One region of the Rhodococcus triatomae genome, then DNA from elsewhere that is predicted to be linked to it. Evidence: riboswitches for the same ligand, from Rfam matches in the RefSeq annotation. Region 1 holds a riboswitch; each other region holds the start of a gene.
The links. Region 1 has a riboswitch for cobalamin ahead of G4H71_RS03050 (ABC transporter substrate-binding protein). Riboswitches for the same ligand answer to the same signal wherever they lie in the genome.

Region 1 (6,678 bases):
CGTGCCGGATGCCCGCAACGTGGCCCCCTGGGTGACAACTCGCGAACGCATTGGCGATGCACCTGAGACACCGACCTCAACATCGCTTCCCGATTCTACTGTCAGGGTCTTCGGTGAGAATGTTCCCGGTGTCTTTAAAGGCCTCGACATCCACCTTGGACGAACACCGACACCCCTGTCCCTGCAACGTTACGACCACGTCCCGCCCGGCGGGGGTCGTTTCGATGTACCTGACCATCTCCTTCCACGGTGCTGGCGCGAAAAGCCTTCCGGCACGACCGATGTCATGGGCAGGATGCGGTGGGACATGCCATCTCATACGATTCGGACTGAGTTCTTCAAGCCCGAAAAGGGTGCATATCTGCATCCCCAGTGGGACGCCCTCGGCAAGCACCGCGTCAACCGTCCAATAACACACTACGAGGCTGCACTACTACAAGACTTTCCCGAGGATTTCCTATGGTGTGGGAGCAAAATTCAGATAGCCAAGCAGATCGGCAACGCGGTGCCCGTCGGGCTAGCTCGTGCTATAGCCAAGCACATTTCAGATTACCTGTGATGCGTCCGCACTTGCCGATTGCCTCAGCTACTCATTGGAGTCCACCACCAGCATGCTTGGACACATGACCGACAGCACAGGACTATTCGAGGTAGATACCGTTCCCAGCACAGGAGCCTCGAAGCGTCCGTCAGATGCACGAGCAACGGCAATGCGTCGCGTTCGGAATGGGTTCCGAAAGCACCCCGACCCAACGAGCCCGATGTCCACGGTTCGCTATCGGCCGAAGCAAGCTCCACCATCCCCACCGAACGACCTCGAGCATGTGGCTTCGTTCTTCGAGAGTGCTCCAGACGGCCGCGAGCGTTTCCGCTGGACCCTGAGAGACTCACTCGATGAAGCCCTCGACGGTCAACGCACCGGTCGATGGTGTTACCAACACCTCCGGAAGACGGAAAAGACCTATCTCGGAACGGCTGTCGAAATCAACCTGACTCGCGAGTTCGACATCTCGGATGGGCACGACCTCGACTGGAGGATCCTTGACACTGAAGTCGACTGCAAGTTCTCCCGCGATCTGGGAGGATGGGAAATTCCCACAGAGATGTACGTCTGTGCACACCACGGAGAGCAGTCAGCAGATTACGACCAGATTGCCCTCCTAACCTGGTTGAACGATGACACCAAAGAGTGGGCTGCTGGACTTCTTCGAATTTCCGACAGCCGCCTCCGTTGGCGGCGGGACAAGTCGGGAGCAGACGTCCGCGCCTACAATAAAGATTTCAAACGCAGAATCTCTGAGAGCTCGTTGGCAGACATCTACTGGCTATGGGGAGGGATACAGACCGATCTGCCCACGAATCTCCTCCGCCACCTACCCAAATCAACCCGTGACGAAATCCTCAAACCGGGATCGAGTGGGCAGGGTCGCGTGGACGCGCTTTTCCGCCACGTCCAGAATCGACTGATCAATCGCAATGTAGTCCTTACGGTCGGACAACAGGATGACGCGCCCAAACGGGCAAGAGACGCCCGCATACACTTGAGACCGCACGGTATTATTGTGCTCGGACACGACCGGCCACACCAGAGGATCGCCGATTCGCTAGGACTTGAGATTCCTAGTAAAGGCTCGTGGATTTCCACGCGCGTTGCCCCTGTCCCGCCTGACGACGTACGCAGCAGCTTCTTCCTCGATGAACAGTGGTGGGCACGAGCCACCGGCGACGACGAGAGCGAAGCGCCGACCTTCCCGACGAAAAAATGGGATGGGCTCCGATTCGCCCCTCCGGCCGCTACAGGAACCAGCCGAACGGATATCACATGGGCGCCGTGACCGTTCTCAGACCCGAGAGAGAGCACAATTTGGCAGGTTCAAGGCATGGATCCTAAGTTCGCGCGTACTCTCTGCGGGTACCGCGCAGGGACGGCATTGCCATCGACCTCTGACAAGGGTGATGTCAACTCGATCCGATGGGGCCGAGCGATGTTCGATGCGCTAGGTGTCGCCCACGCAACACCCGAAATCTCAGATGTCGGCACGGCACTCGAAGTCGCCGTTGTCGAGGATCTCCGCGCGCGGCGCCCCGACCTAATCGTTGATCGGTCACGTATCGCTACCGATTTCGATCAGTATCGACATCTTTCACAGCTGAAGAACTATATGTCCAGCTTTCACGATGATCTCGATCGTATCGAGATGGCAATCGCTGAAACGAAACAACTCGATACCTCGAAATCTGTAACAGCGCTACGGCGGCAGCTGAACACCATTCGGAACCATGCCGCCTCGAACCGCGGCTTTTTTTGCGCGCTGAAGGAGAACCTCGCCGAAGAGTCAATGTTGAGGACGGACATCGCCGTAACTTCCCCTCGAAGTGGCCAGCGCCTACTAGTCGCACTCAGCTCCAAATGGTCGCTGCGGACTGACCGAGCACAGGATTGCGTGTCGCAGGGAAGCAAACTCGTATCGCTGCGTAGAGGCCATATGCCACACTTCGCAGTCATCACGATGGAACCTCGTCCATCGATGCTCCGCCTGCTCACAGATGGTTCTGGATCCGTCGATTGCGTCTATCACGTTGCCTTCGGCGCCCTCAAGACCGCCGCCAACAGTCTTTCTAAGCAATCGATCCCGAGAATGCCGGAGCAGCTTGATCTACTCGACCGGATGATCAAGCAGAATCGCATCAGACCATTTTCGGCGCTCCTCGATGAGATCAATCTCCTGCCATAGTCACAACCCACGGACGTCCAGTCTGGGTTATTCCACGCAGTAAGCAGGTCATTCCCGTTGTTCACCCCTGCGGCTCCTGTACCACTAGCCAGGGGCCTCACTGAACCGTGCTGTGTGCGCTAACTATCTCCCACTCGTCAGATCCCAACCTCGCGCGCGCCGTCGCCGATGATCCGATCATTACATAGCAGGGGCAGCTCGACCCTGTGGCACCAGCGATCGCCCGGTGCGGACCCCTCAACCCATACCCACCCGCCCCTCGACCACCCCCAACGTCCGAGCAATCCGCCCATCGACATCGGCGAACGCCTCACCACCGGCCGCGAATGCCTCACGCATGGCTACGATGACCTCTTCGTACTGCCCGATGCGAGTGCGGACCACCGCAGCCTTCGCCACGTACCCGGCGGTGAGTTGTCGGCCGGTCGCGAAGTCGCCCAGGCCGGTGAGCTGGTCGAGGCGTGAGGCCTCGCTCTGCGCCTCGCGCAGCATCTCCAACATCTGATCGCAGATCCTGACGCACTGCTCGATCGCGTCGTCGTCCAAGCGAAATGTCACGGTATCCCCCCGTCGAAATCTTCCTCCCCTTGGCTGGGCATGCTACTTCAGCGCAGGTCGGCCGTATACCCGAATCCGGAGCGGATGCTAGGTTCACTTCCGCAGGGAACACCGGTGCGAATCCGGGGCTGTCCCGCAACTGTCACCGAGTAGCAGACCTTCATCCGATGGCCACGACCTCCCTGGGTTGGAAGGCCGAAGGCGAGTGTTGATCCGGGAGCCAGGACACCTGCACCGTAGTCAGGACCGAGTTCACGAGGATGAAGATGCGAGTGTTCACTCGCCGCACCCGGCAGTCTGCCGCGCGGCCACCCCACCATGCCCCCACCCCGGCCCGGCGCCGCTCGATCTTCGCGGCCGGGATGCTGGCCGTCGCGCTGGTCTTCGCCGGCTGCGCGTCCGGCGACACCGCCGACGACGCGACCGCCTCGGCGCAGCAGCTCCGAGAGGAGGGCGACGGCTCCCTGACCATCTACAACTCGTACAAGATCGCGGGCCTGGACCCGATCGGCACCGGCACGAACTGGCTGTTCGACTGGGGCATCGCGGAGAACCTGCTGCAGGTCACCGACGACGGCGACATCGAGCCGTGGCTCGCAGAGGACGTCTCCCGCGACGGCGACACCCGCTGGATCATCACCCTGCGGGACGGCGTCACCTTCCAGAACGGCAAGCCCGTCGACGCGGAGGCCGTCGCGGCCGCCCTGTCCCGCCAGATCGCCGAATCCTCCAACGCGCAGGTCTACCTCGACCCTGCGACGACCGCGACGGTCGACGACGGCAAGGTCGTGCTCACCACGCCCGAACCCAACGCGATGGTTCCCGCGGCCCTCGCCGCCCGCGACAACTCGCTGCAGATCTACGACGTCGCGGCCATGGAAGCAGCGGCAGGAGACTCAGCGCAGATCGTGAACGCCGGCGCCTACTCCGGCCCCTACGCGATCACCGAGTGGAACCCGGACAACCTCGTCCTCGCCCCCTACGCGGACCATTGGGAGGGCACTCCCCCGCTGACCGGGATCACCGTTCGCGTGGTTCCCGACGAGCAGGCCCGGCTCGCGGGCGTGCAGAGCGGGGAGGCCGACATGGCCTTCTACCCGTCCACGTCGGCGAAGCTCGAGCTCCAGGGCAACGACGACATGCACGTGCTGTCCTCCGAACTCGCTCTCCAGTCGCTGCTGGTGGAGATGAACCTGAAGGACGGGATCTTCACCGACACCGACGTGCGCAAGGCGTTCACCGCCGCCATCGACTACGAAGGCATCGCCGCGGACGTCGGCAACGGCCAGTTCGCCCCCGCGGCCGGCCTCTACCCGGACACCATGTCCTTCGCCGTAGACAACCAGGTCCACGACCTGGACGAGGCGAACCGCCTCCTCGACGAGGCGGGCTGGGTCACCGGCGGTGACGGCATCCGGGAGAAGGACGGCCAGAAGCTGGTGGTGCGCTTCGTCACCCAGGCGCAGGGACCGGAGACCAACGACGTCGCCATCGCGATGAAGGACCAGGTCTCGCGCGCCGGGTTCGACCTGCAGATCGACAACGCCGAGGACTCCGCAGCGGTGAAGAACGATCCGACGGCGTGGGAATCATCGGTGGCACTGAGCGGTTCGCTGTCCGGCACCGCGGACCCGATCCAGCCGTACCTGGTGCGCTGGACCACCGACGGCTCCTCGAATGCCCAGGGCATCAGCAACCCGGAGATCGACGCGATCGGTGAGCAGCTGCGCGGCGAGTTCGACACCGAGCGCCGGGACGAGCTGCTCGAGCGCGCACAGGAGATCCTCGTCGCCGAGCAGGCTTACGTGGTGGCCGGGACGTTCAAGTACTTCACGGTGGTGACCGGTCCGGAATGGGCCGACTACCACGTGTCGAGCGTTCGCCGGCACATCACCAGCCAGACCGGCAAGTAACACCGCCTCACGATGCGTGTCCTGGCTATCGCCCGGCGCCGCGTCGTCGAGGCGCTGATCACCCTGCTGGGTGCGAGCGTGCTCATCTGGGCGCTCATGCCGCTGGCTCCGGGCAGCCCTGCGCGAATGATCCTCGTCGCGCAGGGCATCCCGGAACCGACGCCGCAGCAGATCAGCGACCTCGAGCGGGCGCTGCACCTGGACCAGCCGTTGCTCTCGCAGTACGTGCATTGGCTGTGGGGCGCCGTGCGGGGCGATTTCGGGCTCTCCTTCGCCTCCGGGCGTCCGGTCTCGGACGAGCTCGCCGGTCGCCTCCCGGCCACCCTCACGTTGGCGGCGGCGTCCCTGGTTCTCGCACTGGTTCTCTCCGTTGCGCTCGGTGTCGCCGCCGCCCAGTTCCCCGGACGCTGGCCGGACCACGGAACCCGAGGCCTGGCACTGCTGTTCGCCTCGATCCCGGGGTTCGTCATCGCCCTGCTGCTGATCCAGGTGTTCGTAGTCGGTTTCGGCGTGGGCAAAGCCGCACTGGACGGCACCTGGCAGCAGGTGTGGATGCCCGCGCTCTGCCTGGCCGTCGGACTGTCCGACACCTGGTCGCGGCTGCTGCGCGCCAATCTCCTCGCCTTCATGGAAACACCGACCGCGCAGGTACTCGCGGCCCGGGGCGCCTCCCGCCGGCGAATCCTGTGGCGGCACGGGCTGCCCAACAGCGCGGTGCCCTCCCTGCACGCGCTGGCAGTCGGCGTCGCGATCCTCATCGGCGGAGCCACCGTGGTCGAAACCGTCTTCACCTGGCCGGGACTCGGCTCCTACGTCGTGGAGTCGGTCAAACACCGGGACCTGCCGGTGATCCAGGCGTTCACCGTGTTCGCCACCCTGTCCTACATCGTCACCAGTGTCGCCGCCGACATCGTGTCGGCCGTCGTCGACCGCAGAATCACGGTGGACGCATGACTCGAACCCGACGCCCCACTCCGGCGCCGACGACGACCACGCCGCCGCACCGAGAACAGCCCCGCGACCCACGGCGGTTCCGGCTGCCCGGCCACTCCCTTCCGCTGTCGGTCCGCGCCGGGATCGTGCTGCTCGCCGCGCTGATCCTGGTCGCGATCGTGGGTCCGTGGATCGCGCAATACCCGCCCGACGAGCCGCACTACGCGGACAAGCTCGTCGCCCCGAACGCCGAATACTGGCTCGGCACGGACCAGTACGGCCGCGACCAGTTCTCCCGGGTGGTGCACGGCCTGCGGCTGTCGTTGCTGTCGGCGTTCCTCGTCCTCGCCGGTTCCGCGACGATCAGCCTGCTGGTCGGCTTGCTGTCCGCCCTCTACGGCGGCCGCCTGGACCGGGCCGTGTCCCGCTGCATCGACATCGTCCTCGCCATCCCCGGCCTCGTTCTGGCACTGGCCGTGGTCGGGCTCCTCGGCCCGGGCTACGTCAACCTCCTGATCGCCCTGGTCATCTCCAGTTGG
Region 2 (6,678 bases), 360 kb from region 1:
ATCACCCTTCCGCCGGAGTGTGCCTCGGCTGTCGAGACGATCGCGGGCGGGGGTCGGGTCTGCGCTCGCGACCTGCCCGGGCTTTCGGTCGAGGACGGTGTGGTCGTGCTGCGCAGGCTCCTGCGCGAGGGTGTGGTGGTACCCACAGGATGAACGATTCCGAATGGCGTCCGTGTAGCGACAACGCCCTGAGCCGAGGAGACCCACTCGCCGGGACCGGCTCGCGTGGCCTGCACTGGCTGTTGGTGGAACTGTCCGGACCATGGGGCTTCTCCGCGTTCCTGGACTCCCCGGCGACGATCGATCCGGAGATCGGCCGTGCGCTGGTACGGCGGGCCGAGTCGGCGGGTATGCGCATCGTCGGTATCCGCCGACCGGGGCGCAGGCAGGCGGAGCCGCGCTGGCGCTGGGCGATCGCCGACTCCCGACCGGGACACGAATCCCTGTACCGGGGCGAGGTTTCCGATCCGACCGAACTCCTGGACGTTCCGCTCGACGGTTCGGCGGGCACTCTGTCCCACGAGCCGATCGTCGCCGTCTGCGCCCACGGCAAGCACGACCGCTGCTGCGCCGTGCGGGGCCGATCCGCCGCGGCCGACATCGCCCGCCGCTATCCGGAGCTGACCTGGGAGTGCTCGCATCTCGGTGGCGACCGCTTCGCCGCCACGATGATTCTCCTGCCACATGGGCTCTACTACGGCCGGGTCGATGCCGCCGACGATCCCGCGGACCTCGTACACCGGTATCTGCGGGGGAGCCTGGACGATCGCTACCTGCGCGGACGCAGCTCGCTGCCGGAGGTCGTCCAGGCCGCCCAACACCACGCGCGGGCGGTGACCGGCGAGGACCGGATCGATGCGCTCGCCCCCGTGTCCGTCACGGCGAGCGACGACGAGTACGTCGTGGTCCTGCGACACGGCGAAGGCCGAGTGGCGGTTCGGCTCGCGGAGACCCTGTCCGAGCCCATCCTGTCGACCTGCTCGGCGCGAGTTCCCGGCCGTGTCCGGCAGTTCCGCCTCGTCGCTCTCGCCGAGGACGGCACCGAAGGCATGGGGACCGGAGCCGACGGCACGGGGGAAAACGGCTGACGCACTCGTCGTTCACCGGGACGATCGGTCAGTAGCCCGCCGAACGCAGCCCCTCTGCCAGCTTCTCGACGGCATCGACTTCGCGGATTCCGGGGTCCAGCTCGGAGCCGGTGAGGACGACGTATCGTTGACCCCGCACCGCATCCAGCTGCGCCGTCACGGGATTCGATTCGAGGAATGCGATCTTCGTGTCCAAGGCGTCACCGTCGACGCGGACGCGGCTGAGATCGCCGAGAACCAGCACATCGGGATTCCGGTCCGCGACCGCCTCCCAGTTGACCTCCGGCCAGTCGTCACGGGTGTCGGCGAAGACGTTGATCGCACCGGTCTCCGCGGCGTAGAGACCCGGTGCCGAGCAGCAACCGGCCATGTACGGCGCATCGATACCCGAGAACCAGAAGGCCACCGTCGGTTCCTGTCCGTCGGCGCGGTCGGCACCCGCGGTCGCGGTGTCCATCCGGGATTGCAGCGACGAGACGAGTTCCGCGCCACGTTCCTGGACGTCGAAGACGGCCGCGAGTTCGCGGATCTCCCGGTAGAGCGTGTCGATGGTCAGGGGCGCGGTGCGCGAGACATTCTCTCCGTCGACATCGGCATCGGTGCACACCGACGGGGACTGGTAGGTGGGTACGCCCAGGTCCGTGAAGGTCTCCCGGTCCGCCACCACGGAGCGGGTGAAGGTGTGCGCGCTTCCGGAGGTGACCAGATCCGGTTCCGTGTCCAGGACGGTTTCGAGCGACGGGTCGTTGTCCGCAAGACGCGGCACCTGTTCGTTGTCGGCAGCCAGGTCCGGCAGGACGGGATCGAACCAGGTGGAGGTGCCCACCATGCGGTCGGCCAGACCGAGGGACAGCAGGATCTCGGTCGAGCTCTGATAGAGCGACACCGCCCGCTCCGGCGGCGCCTCGAAGGTGACGGTCTCGCCGCAGTTCTCCAGCGTGAGGGGGTAGGACGTCGCGGCGGGCTCGTCGGAGACGGTGGTGGGCCCCGAGGCCTCGTCGCCGACCGATCCACACCCCGCGACGAGGAGTGCGGCGGCCGCCACGGCGATACCGGCGGCCGGGCCGCCACGGGAGAACCGCGCCGACAGACGGCGGCGAGGTGTGAGTGGACGAGGCACGGGTGGTCCTTCGATCGGGGGCCCGGTCGCGGGGCCCGATGACGCCGGACGGTGGCGGTGCCACCGTCTCCCGCGAGCATTCGGACTTCGGGAGCTCCCCGTCACGCGGGAGACCCGTCACCGCTGCGCGTCAGCTCCGGATTCGCACCGGATTCCCTCGCAGGAGCGGGTCCACCCTATCGCGCGGCACGGCGTACCGTGGCGGAGGTGAGCACTTCATGGCAGGACCCGAAGGCAGTGTCCCTCATGCTCGACGACTGCGAGACGTGGGCCGTGGTCGGCCTGTCCGGGGACCCGGGCAAGACGGCCTACGAGATCGCTCAGCTGCTGCAGTCCCGGGGCAAGCGCATCGTCCCGATCCATCCGAGTGCGCCGACGGTGCTCGGTGAGCAGGGGTATGCGACCCTCGCCGATGTTCCGTTCCCCGTCGACGTGGTGGACGTGTTCCGCCGTTCGGAGTCCGCGGGCGAGTTCGCCGATCAGGCGGTGGCGATCGGCGCCCGCGGTGTGTGGTTCCAACTCGGGGTGGTCGACGAGGACGCGTTCTCCCGGACCACCGAGGCCGGGCTGGCCATGGTGATGGATACCTGCCCGGCCATCGAGTGGCGTCGACGCGGATAGTCCGCTCAGTTCGCGGCGAAACCCGGTAGGCGCTGCGGCTCCTCGATCACCGAGAAGTGCGCCGCGTCACCCTTGCGGATCCGGCTGGACGCTCCGCGCACGTCCACGGGGACGTCACCGGCGAGCGTCGTCCGGTGGATCTTGCGCGGGTTGGTCCCGTAGTCGGAGATCCCGTAGTGCTGAGTGGCACGGTTGTCCCAGATCGCGACGTCGCCCGGCTGCCACGCCCAGCGAACGGTGTTCTCCAGCTTCGTGATCCGATTCTGCAGCAGCTGGAAGAGCGCCGTCGTCTCCGACGGCTTGAAGCCGACGAACTCCTTGACGAAGTGCCCGAGCAGCAGCGTCTTCTCGCCGGTCTCCGGATGTACCCGGACGACGGGGTGCTCGGTCTCGAAGACGGTGCGGGTGAACTCGTTCAGGTACTTCTCCCGCCTCGCGGCGTCCTGCACCTTGTCCCGGATCGTGTTCGCGACCTCGGCGTAGTCGTATTCGTTCGAGTGCACGGCCCACAGATTCTCCACCAGCGCCTTGAGCGCGTCCGGAAGCTGCTCGTAGGCCGCGGTCGTCGACGCCCAGGTGGTGGCGCCGCCGTACTCGGGGACGGTGACGGCACGCAGGATCGACGCCTTCGGGATGCGGTCGATGAAGGTGACGTCGGTGTGCCAGCTGCTCGCGGCGGCCTCGAGGACGAGGGTCTTGTTGTCGTCCGACCTCAGGGTCGGGTGCGTCGTCGTCTGCGATCCGAGGCGTCCCGCGAACGCGTACTGGATCTCGTCGGTTAGGTGGTGCTGATCGCGGAAGAAGATCACCTTGTTCGCAGCCAACGCGTATCGGATCGCAGAGGCGGTCTCGTCGGAGATGTCGCCGGACAGGGTGATGCCGCCGATCACCGCGCCGAGGTGATGGCCGTGCTTGGCGACGGTGATTCCGCCTGCGGCATAGATGTCCTCGGCGGTGTCGGGGCGCTGTTCGAGAGTGGTCATGTGAGGTGTTCCTTTCGTCGATGCGGGGACGGGCGTTCAGTGCGAGAGGGCATCCGCGGGAAGCGGCGTGGCAGGTTCCGGCGGGGTGAGCGAGCGGGCCCGCTGCCGCACGGGATCGGGAACGGGTACCGCGTCGACGAGCCGACGGGTGTAGTCGTGGCGCGGCGCGAGGAGAACCTCGTCGGCCGGGCCGGACTCGACGATCCGGCCTCCGCGCAACACCGCGACCCGGTCCGCCACGCGGTGCACGACGGCGAGGTCGTGACTGACGAACAGGCAGGCGAAGTGGTACTCCTCCCTCAGGCTCTCGAACAGGTCGAGGACCTCTGCCTGCACCGACACATCGAGTGCACTGGTCGGTTCGTCGGCAACCAGGAGCCGGGGCGCGAGTGCGAGCGCCCGTGCGAGCGCGGCCCGTTGACGTTGACCGCCGGACAGTTCGGCAGGACGGCGGTCCGCATACGACCTGGGCAGCCGCACCGAATCCAGCAGATCCGCCGCCCGTGCCCTGGCGAGCGAGCCGGTGGCGACCCGGTGGACGTGCAGGGGCTCGGCGATGGACCTGCCGATCGACCAGCGTGGATCGAGTGATGCCGCCGGGTCCTGGTGCACCAGCGCGATTCCCTTGCGAAGAAGGCGTCGTTCCCGCCCACCTGCGGTGGTCAGATCGATGCCGTCGACCCGCACGCGCCCGCTGATCGCCTTCACGATCCCCAGTGCGACCCGGCCGAGAGTCGTCTTGCCCGAACCGGATTCGCCGACGACGCCGACAACCTCGCCGCGGGCCAGGGTCAGGTCCGCGGCGGCGAGCGCGTCGAACGCGGGGCTGCCGCCGCGGGCCGGGTATCGCACGGTCACCGCGTCGAGCTCGAGCGCCGGGGTCTCCTTCCGGGTCCCGGCACTCTCCCCGTCCCCGTCGTCCGACGGCTCCGCCGGTTCGGTGCGAGCCTCCGCGGTGACCGGCAGGCGGGGCACCGCGCCCAGGAGAAGGCGCGTGTATTCCTCGGTGGGCCGTTCGAACAACTCGTACACGTCCCCGGTTTCGACGACCTGCCCGGCGCGCATGACGACCACACGGTCGGCGATGTCGGCGACCACGCCCATGTTGTGCGTGATGAGCAGGACCGCGGTGCCGGTGTCGCGAGCCAGCCCCTTGACGAGCGCCAGAATCTCCGCCTGGACGGTGACGTCGAGTGCCGTCGTCGGTTCGTCCGCGACCAGTAGGTCGGGCTCTCCGGACAGCGCCAGTGCGATCACGACGCGCTGCTTCTGGCCGCCGGAAAGCTGGTGCGGGTACCAGTCGATGCGGGTCTCCGGGTCCGGGATCTCGACGCGGCGCAACAATTCCACTCCGGTGGCGCGGGCCTGGGCTCGTGAGATCTTGCGGTGGGCCCGCAACGCAGCGGACAACTGGGTGCCCACCGTCTGTACCGGATTCAGGGCGGTCTGTGGTTCCTGGAACACCATCGCGGCCGTGGTCCCCCGGACCCCGCGGAGGGTCGTCTCGTCGGCTCCGGTGATCTCTGTGTCCGACAACAGGATCGATCCACGCGACGAGGCACCGGTGGGCAACAGGCCGAGCACTGCCCGGGCGGTCATCGACTTGCCGGATCCGGATTCGCCGACGAGGGCGACGATCTCGCCCGCATCGACGACGAGATCGACGTCGTCGACGACCGGGTGCTCACCGAAGGTGACGGTGAGCGATTCGATTGCCAGGACGCGACCGGTCTGCGACTCGGTGGCGTGGCGGGGTGCGGTCATGACTGCTCCTGGAGGTCGTGTCTCATCGGGCCCGGTGCGCCTGGGCCAGGCCCTGGGCGACGAGCAGGAAGCCGAGGACGAGTGCGGTGACGACCGCCAACGGGCCGATCGCATACATGGGGTTCGCGTCGAGATTCGCGACGGAGTTCGAGATCAGCGATCCCAGCGAGGGCTCGGGCGCCCGCACGCCGACCCCGATGAAACTCATTCCCGCCTCGACGAAGACGGCCACGGACAGGGACAGCGCCACCTGCACGCCGAGCGGCTCGAGCGAGTTCGGGAGGATGTGCGAGCGCAGGATCCACCAGTGCCCGGCGCCGATCACCTCGGCCGATTCGACGAACTGCAGCTCACGCACCTTCAGCACCGAGGAGCGGACCAGACGACCGAAGATGGGCACCTCGACGACGACGATGACGATGCCCACGGTGACCGCGCCCGGACCCACCACGGCGGCCAGGGCGATACCGAGGATCAGTGCCGGGAACGCGAGCACGACATCGAACACCCGCTGGGTCACGACGTCGGCGAACTGGTTCGTCGAGGACACCAGCCCCAGTGCGGTGCCCAGTGCCGCACCGACCGCGACCGCGGCGAACACGATCAGCAGGTTGGTCCGGATGCCGTGCGCGGTGCGCGTGAAGACGTCCCGGTTGACCTCGTCGGTGCCGAACCAGTGCGCCGAACCTGGCCCGACCAGGTTGGCGCCCTGGATCTGGTCGAACGGACCGTACGGCGTCAGCAGGGGCGCGAGGAGGCCGACCGCCGCGACGACGCCGACCAGCACCAGTCCGGCCAGCCCCTGACCACGGGTGAGTCCACGTAACGTACTGTGGCCGGGCGCTTTCCGCGCCACCGCGTCGTCGCCGGTGGGGGCCTCGGGGATCAGGACGGTCATGAGCGGGCTCCGATACGGATACGGGGATCGAGAGTGGCGTTGAGGACGTCGGTGAGCAACTGCACGGCCACGAACACGGTGACCGACAACAACAGCAGCGCCTGGACGACGGGGTAGTCGCGGCGGCTGATCCCCTGTTCGACGAGCATCCCCACCCCGGGCCACGCGAAGATCGCCTCGACCAGAATCGCTCCGCCGAGCAAC
Region 3 (6,678 bases), 680 kb from region 1:
GCGCCCGCGCCGGCGAGATCGACCCGGTGATCGGTCGTGCCCTCGAAATCGAGCAGACCGTCGAGATCCTCTCCCGCCGCACCAAGAACAACCCCGTTCTCATCGGTGAGGCCGGCGTCGGCAAGACGGCGATCGTCGAGGGCCTGGCCCAGCGCATCGTCGACGAGGACGTCCCGGAGCGTCTGATCGGCAAGCGCCTCGTCCAGCTGGAGATGTCGGCCATGGTCTCCGGCACCCGCTACCGCGGCGACTTCGAGGAGCGGCTGACCAAGCTGGTCGACGAGATCACCGCGCACAAGGGCGAACTCATCGTGTTCATCGACGAGATGCACACGATCGCCGGGGCCGGTGCGGGAGCGGAAGGTGCGATGGATGCCGGAAACATCCTCAAGCCGAAGCTCGCTCGTGGGGACCTGCACATCGTGGGTGCCACCACACTCGACGAGTACCGCAAGTACATCGAGAAGGACTCCGCCCTCGAGCGCCGGTTCCAGCCGGTGATGGTCGAGGAGCCCACGGTCGAGGATGCCGTGACCATCCTGTCCGGTCTGCGCGACCGGTACGAGGAGCATCACGGGGTCCGGTACACCGACGAGGCGATCGTCGCCGCCGTCGACCTGTCGCACCGCTACATCGGCGACCGGTTCCTGCCGGACAAGGCCATCGACCTCATCGACCAGGCGGGTGCCCGGCTGTCGCTGCGGTCCCCGAAGGTGGACACCGAGGCGTTGCGGGCCGAACTCGAGCAGCTCGAGAAGGACAAGGAGCAGGCGGTCGCCGACGAGGCCTACGAGCAGGCGTCGGAGTTGCGGGACCGAATCGGCAAGCTGCAGAAGCGAATCGACGGTGCCCCGGAATCCGTGTCCGTGGACACTCCCGAGGTGACCGCGGAGCTGATCGCCGAGGTCGTCGCGCGGGCCACCGGTATCCCGGCCAGCCAGATGACGCAGGAGGAGAAGGAACGCCTGCGCCTGCTCGAGGACGAACTGCACCGCCGCGTCGTCGGCCAGGACGATGCCGTCCGGGCCATTGCCCGCGCCGTGCGCCGTTCCCGAGTCGGCATGAGCGACCCGGATCGCCCGGTCGGCAGCTTCCTGTTCCTCGGCCCGACGGGTGTCGGCAAGACCGAGCTCGCGAAGTCGCTCGCGGCGGCGCTGTTCGGTGACGAGAACAAGATGATCCGCTTCGACATGAGTGAGTTCGGCGAACGCCACACCGTCTCACGGCTCGTCGGCGCCCCTCCGGGGTACGTCGGGTACGACGAGGCGGGCCAGCTCACCGAACAGGTGCGACGCAACCCCTACTCGGTGGTGCTGCTCGACGAGATCGAGAAGGCGCATCCGGACGTGTTCAACACCCTGCTCCAGGTGCTCGACGACGGGCGGCTGACGGACGGTCACGGCCGCACGGTGGACTTCAAGAACACCGTGCTGATCATGACCAGCAACCTGGGTTCGGACATCATCTCGAGCAAGGGCGGTGCCCTCGGCTTCACCACGGGCGATGAGGCCGCGGCCGAGAAGCCGCTGCGCGACCGGGTGATGGCCCGGCTGCGCGAGTCGATGCGGCCGGAGTTCCTGAACCGGATCGACGAGATCGTGATGTTCCGCAAGCTCGACACCGATCAGCTGCATCGCATCACCGACCTCATGCTCGAGGACAGCCGGAAGCGGCTCGGTGACAAGGGCATCGAGATCACGTTCAGTGACGCCGCGGTCGACTGGATCGCCGAGCACGGGCACCAGCCCGAGTTCGGGGCCCGTCCGCTCCGCCGGTCCATCCAGCGGGTGGTCGACGATCGGATCGCCGACATGCTGCTCGACGACCTGATCCTCGAGGGCGGCAAGGTCACCGTCGACGTCGAGGACGGGGAGCTCGACCTGCAGGTCGCATAGGCGCACTCGACCTGCAAGGTCGCATGGGCGCACGGGGCGTCAGCACACGGAGGAAGGCGCGGCACCGGTGAACCGGTGCCGCGCCTTCACCTGTAGTGGGCGGGCCCGACGTCCCCCTGTCACGTCCGGCCGAAACCCCTTTGGCGGCACGATGTCACATCGGTTCGATCTGAACGAACCGATGTGACATCGTGCCAGCAGCTCACAGTTCGGCGCGGACCCGTTCGGTGGCGGCGACGAGGTTGCGCAGGGACGCTTCCACCTCTTCGTTGCCACGCGTCTTCAGGCCGCAGTCGGGGTTGACCCACAGCCGCTGTGCCGGAACCGCCTTCAGAGCAGCGCGGAGCGACTCGGCGATCTCGTCGACGCTCGGGACCCGGGGGGAGTGGATGTCGTAGACACCGGGGCCCACACCGAGATCGAAACCGACGGCGTTGAGGTCGTCGAGCACCTCCATACGCGAGCGGGCCGCCTCGATGGACGTGACGTCGGCATCGAGGCCGGCGATGGCGTCGATGACCTCACCGAACTCCGAGTAGCACAGGTGGGTGTGGATCTGTGTCGCGTCGGTGACGCCCGAGGTCGCCAGGCGGAACGACCCGACCGACCACTTCAGGTACTCCTCCTGGTCCTTCTTGCGCAGCGGAAGCAGCTCGCGCAGGGCGGGTTCGTCGACCTGGACGACGCGAGCCCCGGCGGCCTCGAGATCGATCGTCTCGTCGCGGATCGCGAGCGCGACCTGGTCGGCCGAGTCGGCCAGCGGCTGGTCGTCCCGCACGAACGACCACGCGAGGATGGTGACCGGGCCGGTGAGCATGCCCTTGACCGGCTTGTCGGTGAGGGACTGCGCGTACCGGTACCACTCGACGGTCATCGGGTGCGGCCGCTGGACATCGCCGAACAGGATCGGCGGCCGCACGCAACGGCTGCCGTAGCTCTGCACCCAGCCGTTGGCGGTGGCGAAGAAACCGTCCAGCTGCTCGGCGAAGTACTGCACCATGTCGTTGCGCTCGGGTTCCCCGTGCACCAGCACGCCGAGCCCCAGCTTCTCCTGCAGAGCAACGACATCCGCGACTTCCTGCTGCATGCGGCGGATGTACTCGGCCTCGTCGATCTCGCCCTTGCGCAGCGCGGCGCGGGCCACTCGGATCGCGGTGGTCTGCGGGTAGGACCCGATCGTGGTGGTCGGCAGGACGGGCAGCCCGAGCTTGTCGGTCTGGATCTCGCGACGTGCGTCGGCGCTCGCGCGGCCGCCGTCCGAGGAGGAGATCTCGTTCAGCCGGGCCCGCAGCGCGGCGTCGTGCAGCCGTCCGTCGTTGGCGCGGGTGGACTGCGCGGCGCGCGCGAGCGCGAACTCGTCCTCCACCTCGTCACGTCGACCGGCGAGCGCGGTGGCGAGCGCGACCACCTCGCGGACCTTCTCGGAGCCGAATGCCAGCCACGACCGCAGTGCCTTGTCCAGGCCGCTCTCGGCGTCGAGCGTGTACGGCACGTGCAGCAGCGAGCAGGAGGTGGACACGGCGAGTGATCCGGCGGAACCGAGCTGCGTGCCCAGCTGCCCCAGCGCCTTCTCCAGGTCGGTGCGCCAGATGTTGCGGCCGTCGACGACGCCGGCGACGACGTGCTTGTGCGCCAGCGCCGGCACGCCCGCCAGGTTGTCGGACCCGGCGACCAGATCGACGGCGATGCCTTCCACCCCCGTCTCCGCGAGCGCGGGCAGCGCCTCACCGAGCGAGCCGAAGTACGAGGCCAGCAGGATCGCCGGACGGGTGTCGACACCGGACAGGTGGTCGTAGGCGCGCCGGGCCGCCGCGATCTCCTCCTCGCTCCGGTCGGCGACCAACGCGGGCTCGTCGAACTGCACCCACTCGGCGCCCGCTTCGGCGAGCCGACCCAGCAGATCCGCGTACAGCGGCAGGATTTCGCCGAGGCGGCCGAGTAGCGGCTCGTTCGTGTCGACCGGCTTGGACAGCAGCAGGAACGTCACCGGGCCGACGATCACCGGACGCGCGGGAATGCCCAGAGCGAGTGCCTCACGCAGTTCGCCGAGCACCTTCGAGGCGTCGAGCGCGAACGTGGTGGACGGAGCGATCTCCGGGACGATGTAGTGGTAGTTCGTGTCGAACCACTTGGTCATCTCGAGGGGGGCGATCGTGTCGTTGCCTCGGGCCGCGGCGAAGTAGCGGTCCAGCGGATCGGCGATCCCGGCAACGCGCTCGGGCAGGGCACCGAGCATGACGGCCGTGTCGAGGACGTGGTCGTAGTACGAGAACGTGTTGACGGGCACCGAGTCGATGCCGGCATCGCGCAGTTGCGTCCACGTCCGGCGGCGCAGGCCCTCGGCGACGGATTCGAGAGTGGCGGCATCCGAACGCCCCGCCCAGTAGGACTCGACGGCCCGCTTGAGTTCGCGCTGAGGACCGATGCGCGGGGAGCCCAGCACGGTTGCTGTGAAGGTGAGTGTCACGGTGTTTCTCCAGTTGCGTAACCGAAAGGCCACCACCGGCAGACGGGTATACCTGTCGAGCCCGAATTACCCAGCCGCGATCAGGTCTACACGCCCATTCCACGAGGCGGTGGACCGCCGGATGCGGCGCATCCGACACAGCCGGCAGGTCTTCGGACTCACAGGCACCCCGGGTGTTGCTCACACTCCGGACCTACTGGCCGTCGCTTCCCAGGCAGGTGGCCCAGTGCAGATGACGGCGGTCGTTCCTGCATACCGCTGCGGGACAGTCCCGGATTCTCACCGGGTTCCCTCTCACGCACGATCGCTCGTGCGCTTCGACGCCGACGCCGGTCTTCGGGGCTCCTCACGACCGCGCCGGGCGAACCAGCTGCGTGGCCCAGCATAGCGGTAGCGGGCCCCGGCCCGGGCATGCCGTCACTCGGGCAGGCTCTCACCTGGGCCGGTACCGGACGGTCGGATAGCCGTCGGTGGGATCGGCGGTGACCGTCGCCTTGACCTGGTACACCCTGGAGACGAGGCTCTCGTCGATCACCTCGGTCGGGGTCCCGGCCGCGACGACGGCCCCCTGCTCGAGCACGATCACGCGATCGCAGAACATCGCTGCCAGATTGAGATCGTGCAATGCGACGACACTCGTCAACGGCAACTCCCGGACCAGGGCGAGGATGTCGAGTTGGTGGGCGATGTCGAGATGATTGGTGGGCTCGTCGAGGAGCAGTTCGGTCGGCTGCTGGGCGAGTGCCCGCGCGATCTGGGTGCGCTGCCGTTCACCGCCGGACAGGGTGCTCCACCGGCGTCCCCGCAGTCCGTCGGTACCGGTTGCGAGGAGCGCGGCTTCCACCGCCTCGGCGTCTCCGGCCTCGTCCGATCCGAAGATCCCACGGTGCGGGATACGTCCGAGCCGCACCACGTCCTCGACGGTGACGTCGACCTCGGTGTCGGAGTGCTGGCTGACGACGGCGATGCGCCGGGCGATCCGCGCTCTGCGCATTCCCTGCACATCCTCTCCGTCGAGTTCCACCCGGCCGGAGTCGGGCCTGCGGATTCCGGCGAGGACACGCAGCAGCGTCGACTTGCCGGATCCGTTCGGGCCGAGCAGCCCGATCGTCTCGCCCGCACCGGCGGCGAAGGTCACCGAGTCGAGGATGCTGCGGCCACCGAGCGAGAGTGAGATCCGTTCCGCGGACAGCGTCATCGGCTGCTCCGCATCCGGAACAGGATCACCGCGAACGCGGGGACACCGATGAGGGCGGTGACCACGCCGACCGGGATCTCCTGCGGCTCGAAGACGGTTCGGGCGATCGCGTCCACCCACACCATGAAGATCGCGCCGGCCAGCACGGTCGCCGGGAGCAGCCGATGGTGGCTCGGCCCGACGAGGAAACGTGCGGCGTGTGGCAGCACGAGGCCGACGAACCCGATCGCCCCGGCGGCGCTGACGAGCACCGCGGTGATGAGCGCGGTGATCGTGAAGAGGACGGCACGCACCCTGGGGACCGAGACGCCGAGCGCTGCTGCGGCGTCGTTGCCGAAGGTGAATGCGTCCAGCGCGGACGCATGGAGGTAGCAGACCACCAGCCCGACGGCGAAGACGGATGCGCACAGCGCGACGTCGTCCCATCCGGCGCCGCTGAGCGATCCGAGCAGCCAGAACAGCACGCCCCGCGTCTGTTCGGCGTCGGCGGAGGAGATGACGATGAACGAGGTGAGCGCCGAGAACAACTGGGTGCCTGCGACGCCCGCCAGGATGACGCGTGAGGTGCCGCCGCCCGCGCCCGCGGCCAGCAGCATCACCAGGGTGAACGACACCGCGGCACCGAGGAAGGCGCCGGTCGACAGCGACAGGATTCCGCCGCCGAGCCCGAGTACGACGACGAGAACCGCGCCGGTGGACGCACCCGACGAGATGCCGAGGACGAACGGATCGGCGAGCGGGTTGCGCAGCAGCGACTGCATGATCGCCCCACACAGGGCCAGCCCGGCCCCGCACACGGCGGCCAGAAGCGTTCGGGGCAGCCGCAACTGCCAGACGATCGCGTCCTGCAGCCGGGTCACTCCGGCCTCCGCGAGCCCGAGGTGTTCGAGGATGACCGCATAGACGTCGCGCACCGAAAGATCCGCCGGTCCCAGGGTGACGGCGAGCGCCACGGACAGCACCAGGACGACGAGCCCGGCGGCCATTGCCGTCGCGAAGGCAGGTCGTGCCCGGCGCCGCGGGGCGACCGGAGTGGAGGTCGCCTGGTCGATCACCCGTCCATCTCCCAGTCACGCAGTGCTGCAGCAGTTTTCTCGATTCCGTCGACCGTACGGATC

Region 2: linked by a shared signal. The riboswitch ahead of G4H71_RS01360 (ABC transporter substrate-binding protein) and the one ahead of G4H71_RS03050 (ABC transporter substrate-binding protein) in region 1 are both predicted to bind cobalamin.
Region 3: linked by a shared signal. The riboswitch ahead of metE (5-methyltetrahydropteroyltriglutamate--homocysteine S-methyltransferase) and the one ahead of G4H71_RS03050 (ABC transporter substrate-binding protein) in region 1 are both predicted to bind cobalamin.

The regions. Positions count from the first base shown of each region.
Region 1 covers NZ_CP048814.1:647,560-654,237, forward strand. The annotation lists gene G4H71_RS03030 (DNA cytosine methyltransferase) at 1-559, shown strand, start outside; gene G4H71_RS03035 (NaeI family type II restriction endonuclease) at 762-1,835, shown strand; gene G4H71_RS03040 (NgoMIV family type II restriction endonuclease) at 1,881-2,735, shown strand; gene G4H71_RS03045 (hypothetical protein) at 2,973-3,293, opposite strand; cobalamin riboswitch at 3,355-3,544, shown strand; gene G4H71_RS03050 (ABC transporter substrate-binding protein) at 3,560-5,206, shown strand; gene G4H71_RS03055 (ABC transporter permease) at 5,219-6,160, shown strand; gene G4H71_RS03060 (ABC transporter permease) at 6,157-6,678, shown strand, end outside.
Region 2 covers NZ_CP048814.1:290,707-297,384, forward strand. The annotation lists gene G4H71_RS01350 (cupin domain-containing protein) at 1-153, shown strand, start outside; gene G4H71_RS01355 (ferredoxin family protein) at 150-1,088, shown strand; gene G4H71_RS01360 (ABC transporter substrate-binding protein) at 1,117-2,139, opposite strand; cobalamin riboswitch at 2,263-2,410, opposite strand; gene G4H71_RS01365 (CoA-binding protein) at 2,416-2,829, shown strand; gene G4H71_RS01370 (TauD/TfdA dioxygenase family protein) at 2,835-3,812, opposite strand; gene G4H71_RS01375 (dipeptide ABC transporter ATP-binding protein) at 3,849-5,576, opposite strand; gene G4H71_RS01380 (ABC transporter permease) at 5,599-6,474, opposite strand; gene G4H71_RS01385 (ABC transporter permease) at 6,471-6,678, opposite strand, start outside.
Region 3 covers NZ_CP048814.1:1,329,341-1,336,018, reverse strand. The annotation lists gene G4H71_RS06265 (ATP-dependent Clp protease ATP-binding subunit) at 1-1,895, shown strand, start outside; gene metE (5-methyltetrahydropteroyltriglutamate--homocysteine S-methyltransferase) at 2,098-4,362, opposite strand; cobalamin riboswitch at 4,489-4,699, opposite strand; gene G4H71_RS06255 (ABC transporter ATP-binding protein) at 4,796-5,560, opposite strand; gene G4H71_RS06250 (FecCD family ABC transporter permease) at 5,557-6,546, opposite strand; gene G4H71_RS06245 (ABC transporter substrate-binding protein) at 6,612-6,678, opposite strand, start outside.